One region of the Cellulosimicrobium sp. EB106-03-01-XG111 genome, then DNA from elsewhere that is predicted to be linked to it. Evidence: predicted binding sites of a transcription regulator. Region 1 holds the regulator's gene; the other holds the start of a gene.

Region 1 (3,520 bases):
GCCGTGCGGGACGCGGCACGCGAGGTGCTCTCGACGCTCAAGCCCGAGACCGGCGTCACGAAGCCGGCCCAGCCGGACACGGGCCTGAAGATGGCGCAGTCGACGATGCTGCAGCTCTTCGAGGTCGCCGAGCGCATGGCGGCCGACCCCACGGGCCACGACGTGCTGTGGTGCTCGCGGCCCGGGGAGGGCGGCTGGTCCGGCGACCGCTTCGGCGACGGCGCGAGCCGCCTGCACGCCGCCCCGCTCGGCGTGGCGGGCCTCATCCGCACCCACCTGCTCGCCGAGCGCACCGGAGTCTTCACGTCCGCGACGCTCGCGCTCGGCGGGAGCTTCGACGCCGTCGCGCGCACGTTCGGGCTCGGCCCCGCGCCGACCGCAGGCGCGGACGGGGGCAGCACGGACGCGCCGCGGTGGCGCGGGCTCGACGTCGGGAGCCCGTTCGACTACCCGCGCCAGGGGATCCTCTACGTCGCGAAGCGCCTGCCGACGCCTGGCCGGGAGGCGTCCACGGAGCACCAGCTCGACGAGATCGCGGCGCTCGTCGAGGCAGCCGGCGGACGTACCCTCGGCCTGTTCTCCTCGCGGCGCGCGGCGGTGGCCGCAGCGGAGGCGATGCGCGAGCGGCTGGACGTGCCGATCCTGTGCCAGGGCGACGACCAGCTGCCGACGCTCGTCCGGGAGTTCGCGGAGGACCCGGCGACGTGCCTGTTCGGCACGCTGTCGCTGTGGCAGGGCGTGGACGTGCCCGGGCCGTCGTGCCAGCTCGTGCTCATCGACCGCATCCCGTTCCCGCGCCCGGACGACCCGGTGAAGTCGGCCCGCGCTCGCGCGGTCGAGGCCGCGGGCGGCAACGGGTTCATGCAGGTCTCCGCGACGCACGCGGCCCTCCTGCTCGCCCAGGGCGCCGGTCGGCTCGTCCGGTCCACGGCCGACCGCGGCGTCGTGGCGGTCCTGGACCCGCGGCTCGTGACGGCGCGCTACGGGTCGTTCCTCACGCGGTCCATGCCGGGGTTCTGGCAGACGACCGACCGCGACGTGGCCACCGCTGCGCTCCGCCGCCTCGCCGCCCTAGGCTGAGCCCTTTCCAGCGACTTCACGGAGGCGACATGACGAGCACGTCACCGCAGGGCACCGGCGACGCGACCGCGGGCGGTCCGGGAGGGGGAGCACGGACCACGAAGCTCGCGATCGTCGGCGCCGGGGCCGTCGGCTCGACGCTGGCCTACGCCGCGCTCATGCGCGGCGCGGCGCGCACCGTGGCGCTCCTCGACGTCAACCGCGCGAAGGTCGAGGCCGAGGTCCTCGACCTCCAGCACGGCATCCAGTTCATGCCCATGGCGCGCGTCGAGGGGTCCGACGACGTCGCGGTGTGCGCGGGGGCCGACGTGGTCGTGGTGACGGCCGGCGCCAAGCAGAAGCCGGGCCAGACACGCCTCGACCTCGCCGAGGGCACGATCGGGCTCATGCGGACGATCCTCCCGGGCCTCGTGGAGGTCGCTCCGGACGCCGTCTACGTCATGGTGACCAACCCCGTCGACATCGTCACGTACGCGGCGCTCAAGTTCTCGGGGCTCCCCCCGACGCAGCTCTTCGGCAGCGGCACGGTGCTCGACTCCTCGCGGCTGCGGTTCCTCGTCGCGCAGCACTGCGGCGTCGCGGTGCAGAACGTGCACGCGTACATCGCCGGGGAGCACGGCGACAGCGAGATCCCGCTCTGGAGCTCCGCGACGATCGGCGGGGCGCCGCTGCTCGAGTGGCAGGGCATCGGCGGCCGGGGGCCGCTCACGGGCGACGTGCGCGACGAGATCGCGCGCGAGGTCGTGCAGTCGGCCTACCGGATCATCGAGGGCAAGGGCGCGACGAACTACGCCGTCGGGCTCGCGGGCACCCGGATCATCGAGGCGGTGCTCGCCGACGAGCACCGGGTGCTCCCCGTGTCCACCCTCCTCGACGGCATCTACGGGCTCGAGGACGTGTGCCTCTCGCTCCCGACGCTCGTCGACCGCCGCGGCGCCACGGAGCGTGTCGAGGTCCCGCTGGCGGACGACGAGCTCGCGGGACTGCGCTCGTCCGCAGAGTCGCTGCGCGCGGTCGCGCGGCGCTTCGGCATCTGAGCCCGCGGGCCTCGTCGGGCCCTGCACGACGAGAGCCGGGTGGTCGAGGGACCACCCGGCTCTCGTGCTGACCGGACCCTGCTCGCGGTCCGCGCGCAGGCTGCGCGGGGACGGTTCAGAGGCTGCGCAGGACGGAGACGACGCGCCCCAGCACCTGGGCGTCGTCCCCGGGGATCGGCTCGTACGCGGCGTTGTGCGGCATCAGCCACACGTGGCCGTCCGCGCGTCGCAGGCTCTTGACGGTCGCCTCGCCGTCGATCATGGCGGCCACGATCTCGCCGTTCTCCGCGACCGGCTGACGGCGCACGACGACCCAGTCGCCGTCGCAGATCGCCGCGTCGATCATCGAGTCGCCCTGCACGCGCAGGAGGAAGAGCTCGCCCTCGCCGACGAGCTGGCGCGGCAGCGGGAAGACGTCCTCCACGACCTGCTCCGCGAGGATGGGGCCACCGGCGGCGATGCGGCCCACGACAGGGACGTACGACGGCGCGGGGTGGGCCTCGTCGTACGTGGGCTCGGGTGCGGCCCCGGCGGGCGCGAGGGGGGTGGCACGGCGGGAGTCGTCGGGCTGGACGACCTCGATCGCGCGCGGGCGGTTCGGGTCGCGGCGCAGGAAGCCCTTGCGCTCGAGCGTCGTGAGCTGGTGCTTGACGGAGGACGGGCTGGTGAGCCCGACGGCCTCGCCGATCTCGCGCATGCTCGGCGGGTAGCCCCGCTGCTCGACGCACGCGCGGATGGTCTCGAGCACGAGCCGCTGGCGCGGGGTGAGCCCGTCACCCCCTGCCGACCCGTCCGGCAGCTCGCGCACCTCGGCGATCCCCCGTGCCCTGTCCGTGCCTCGTCCCGCCATGGTCGCTCCGCCCTCGTCCGTCGCGTGCCACCGGCCCCGGCCGGGCCTGCGGCTTCCCCTCCCCGGGGCGTGCACCCCGGGACCTCGGTCGCTCCTCCGGGTCCGAGCGGACATGTCCGGCGAACCGACCTGACCCCAGGTTAGGGGAGTATGCGACACGAATCAAACACCTGTTCGAGCATGCCTCGACTCTGTGGGTCGTTCGTGATAGACCTTCGTACAGATGTTCTACGTACAGGTGTTCGACCGGAGCGGTCGGGCGGGAGCGAGACGGGCGCGCGGGTCCGATCGACCGGGGAAGGCGATCGGGCCCGCGGGCCGGGACGGAGGGGACATGGACACGATGGCGATGGCGACGCCGACCGGGTTCGCACGTGGCGGATCGATGGGGGGTGCGCGGGCGGAGGCTCCGCTGCGCATCACGCGACGCGGTCGGGCGGTTCTCGTCCTGCTCGTGGCGGTCGTGCTCGTGCTCGCCGCGCGCGTCGGCCTGGCGGTCGCGAGCGGGCCGGGGGAGCCGGTCGAGGTCCGCGTCCACGTCGTGAGCTCGGGG
Region 2 (3,520 bases), on a different contig from region 1:
GGCGTCGGACCCGTGGTAGCGGCTCGCCCCGGCGGCGGGCAGGAGCAGCAGGCCGGGCCGGGTGATCTCCAGCCCCGCGACGACGGTCTCGGCCGCGAGCGCGACGGGCTCGAACTCGCGGGCGTCGCGCGCGTCGTCGACGTCGAGCAGCTCGAGCTCGGGGCAGCACTCGCGGGCCCGACGGCGGCGCATGCCCCGGCGCACGCCCTGGGCGCGCGCGGTCGCGGAGACGGCGACGACGCGGCGGCCGTCGTGCGTCGCGGCGGGGACGTGCGCGGGGACGTCGCGCACCGCCATCGCCGCGAGCACCGGCCAGTCCGGCACCCACAGGGCGGCCGTGCGGGTCGGGCTCGTGCTCATCCGACGAGCCGGAGCCGGGAGGGCCGGTCGGGGTCCTCGACCGGCGCGGGGCCGGTGCGGGTCGTGCGGGCGGTCACGGCGGTCTCGGCCGCGGTGGCGCCGGTCCCGGCCGCCGGCCGGGTGCCGCGGGCGTCCTCGGCGAGGAACGCGGGCCAGTCGTCGTGGGCGAGCGGGAGCTCGACCTCGACCCGCGTGGGGCGCGCGGCTCCCCCGCGGCCCGCGCGCTCGACGACGAGGGTACGACGGCGCAGCCAGCCCGCGCCGCGGTCCGCCCCGGACCAGCCGCCGCCCGTCACGGTGAGCGCGACGTGCGCGCCCGGCCACGTCCCCGCGGCGACGAGCAGCGCCCCGCGCTCGCGCGCCCGTGCGGCCAGGCGCCGTCGGTCGGGGTCGGTGAGGGCGGCGTCGGGCCCGACGACCACGACGTCCAGGCCGTCGACGAGCGCCGAGATCGCGAGCGCCGCGTCCGGGCCGGGCCGCGGGACGAGCACCACGCGGCCGAGGTCGGCGCCGGCGTCGGCGGCCGCGAGCAGCCCCACGGCGGGGAACCCGACGGCGGCGGTCCACGCCCCGGACCGCGACGGCCGCGCGACGAGCGCGAGCAGGAGGCTCGTCGAGCCACGCACCGCCAGCACGGTGCCGCGCTGCAGGGCGCCGAGCGGGAGGAGCGGCGCGAGCGCGTCGTGCACCGGCCACCACCGCTCGTCCGTGCCCACGTCCCGGCTCGCGCCCGAGGCCGTGGCGTGGCGCGTGCGGGCGCGCGCCGGAGGTTCGGGCGGCGCGGCAGGGGCGGGCCGGACGACCGGCGACGAGACGACGTCCGCGAGCGGGGCGACCTCGGCGAGGAGGGCGGTGCCGGCGCGCGGGGCGATTTCGGCGCGCGGGGCGGTCTCGGTGCGCGGGGCGACGGCCGGTGCCGCCGGGGCCGTGAGCGGTTCGGGGGGCGCGGGGGCGACGACGGGGCGGTGTCGGCGGACCCCCGTACGCTCCTCCGCGCGGCGCAGGACGGCGCGGGCCCGCTCGGCCTTGTCGACGGCCGCTCCCGTCGTCTGGCCGGACGCTCCCGCCCGCTCGGCGGGGTCGGCGAGAAGGGTCATCTCGCCTCCCGGGGTGGTGCTCGGACGGGACGCGCACCGCGCGTCGACTGCTGCGGGCGGCGTGCTGCACCCGCTGAACGTTCGAACAGACGTTCGAACACTTCCAGTGAACGACCGCCGCTCCGAGGTGTCAACTCCGCAGGTCGGAGGCGCCTGCTTCGTCCGAGATGCCCACCCCAACCCTCGACCCCCGCTGGAGACTTGCCCGAAACCCTCGACCTCTACCTGACCCTCCTCCCCCGCCGACCATGCGGCTGTCGCCCGTCCGGCGGGCGGCACGGGCCGCGACCGCATGCTCGGCGGGTTCGAGGGGCGTGTTCGGCATCCGGCCTCTTCCGCGCGGCGGCCCGCCGGGGTGGCAGGCTGGCGGCATGGACGCCCGCACGACGCTGCCCACGCTCGGCTCGCTCACCTGGGAGCCGGCGCTCGACCACCTCGACCTCGTCGCCCCCGTGACCGCCGACGCGCTGCGCCGGTGGGCCGACGCCGAGCCGGACGTCGCGACGCTCGTCGCCGTGACGGAGATCCACCCCGACCTCGCCGACACCGCGACGCTCAACGCCGCGTTCGACCTGCCCGTCGAGGCGTCGGCGAACTGCGTCGTCGTGGGCGGCACCCGGGCGGGCGACGAGCGTGTTGCCGCCGCCGTCGTGCGGGCGCACACACGCGCCGACGTCAACACGCGCATCCGCAAGCTGCTCGACGTGCGCAAGGCGTCGTTCCTGCCGACCGACCGTGCGACGGCGGAGTCCGGCATGGAGTACGGCGGGATCACGCCCGTCGGGCTGCCCGAGGGGTGGCGCGTGCTCGTCGACTCCCGCGTGGTGACCGACGGCGCGCTCGCGCTGGTCGGGAGCGGCGTGCGGCGCTCGAAGCTGCTGCTCCCCGGAGACCTCCTCGGGCGCCTGCCCGGCGTCGAGGTCGTCGAGGACCTCGCCGTCCCGGTGGCCTGACGCACCCCCTCTCCGAGCACGACCCGAGACGCCCTGGGCATCCCCGACGACCCTCAGGTCGTGCTCGGCGGTCAGTCCTCCAGGACGACGAGCCGCTGCGTCGCGCGCGTCATCGCGACGTAGCGGTCCACGGCTCCCTCGACGCCGTCGCCGAACGCGCGCGGGTCCACGAGCACCACGAGGTCGAACTCGAGGCCCTTCGCCGTCTCGGGCGTGAGCCACCGCACCCGCGCGGACCCGCCACCGACGTCACCGACCTTGCCGTCCGACCCGTCACCGACCCTGCCGTCCGACCCGGCGCCGGACGGCTCGGTGGCACCGATGACGCACGCCGTGCCGTCCGCGTGCTCGGCGAGCCACGCGTCGAGGACCGCGTCGAGGTCCGCGACCGGCCCGTGGGTGACGGGCACGCCCGTGCTGCGCACCGACGTCGGGACGTTCGCGTCCGGGAGCGCGGCCCGGACGACGGGCTCCGCCTCGGCCATGATCTCCCGCGGCGTGCGGTAGTTGACGCTCAGCGACGCCTCCTCGACGCGGGCGAAGCCCACGCCCGCGAGCCGCTCGCGCCAGCTCTCCGGGAAGCCGTGGCGTGCCTGGGCCCGGTCCCCGACGACCGTGAGGCTGCGCGACGGGCAGCGGCTGAGGACCATCTGCCACTCGGCGTCGGTGAGCTCCTGCGCCTCGTCGACGACGACGTGCGCGAACGGCCCCGCGAGGCGGTCCGGGGTCGCGACGACGAGCGCGCCGTCGTCCCCGAGCGCGTCGCGCAGGTCCTGGCCGCGCAGCATCTGCATGACCCCGAGCTCGCTGTCGTCGGTCGCGACGAGGTGGTCGACGACGTCGTCCATGCGCGCGCGCTCCGCCGCGACGACGGCCTCGTTGCGGCGGCGTCGGCGCGACGTCTCCGGGTCACCGAGCCGACGGCGCGCGGCGTCGAGCAGCGGCAGGTCCGCCGTCGTCCACGCGTGCGCGTCCGGGCGCTGGAGCGCGCGCACCTGCTCGGGCGTGAGCGACGGCGCGCACAGGCGCAGGTAGGCGGGCACGGACCACAGGTCGGCGACGAGGTCCGTCGGCTCGACGAGCGGCCACGCGCGGTCGAACGCGGCGCCG

Evidence for each region. The regulator LexA, encoded in region 1, represses DNA repair genes until DNA is damaged. The targets are predictions, from matches to a motif close to TCGAACANNTGTTCGA.
Region 2: a site for LexA is predicted at 1,539-1,554, ahead of imuA' (DnaE2-dependent mutagenesis accessory factor ImuA'). Genes of this name have one in related genera too.

Annotation. Positions count from the first base shown of each region.
Region 1 is NZ_JBYTEQ010000009.1:103,195-106,714, forward strand. It holds gene AC3WT4_RS10020 (ATP-dependent DNA helicase) at 1-1,080, shown strand, start outside; gene AC3WT4_RS10025 (L-lactate dehydrogenase) at 1,110-2,117, shown strand; gene lexA (transcriptional repressor LexA) at 2,233-2,967, opposite strand; gene AC3WT4_RS10035 (LysM peptidoglycan-binding domain-containing protein) at 3,302-3,520, shown strand, end outside.
Region 2 is NZ_JBYTEQ010000018.1:39,155-42,674, forward strand. It holds gene AC3WT4_RS14505 (DNA polymerase Y family protein) at 1-360, opposite strand, end outside; gene imuA' (DnaE2-dependent mutagenesis accessory factor ImuA') at 357-1,457, opposite strand; gene AC3WT4_RS14515 (YbaK/EbsC family protein) at 1,829-2,410, shown strand; gene helR (RNA polymerase recycling motor ATPase HelR) at 2,482-3,520, opposite strand, start outside.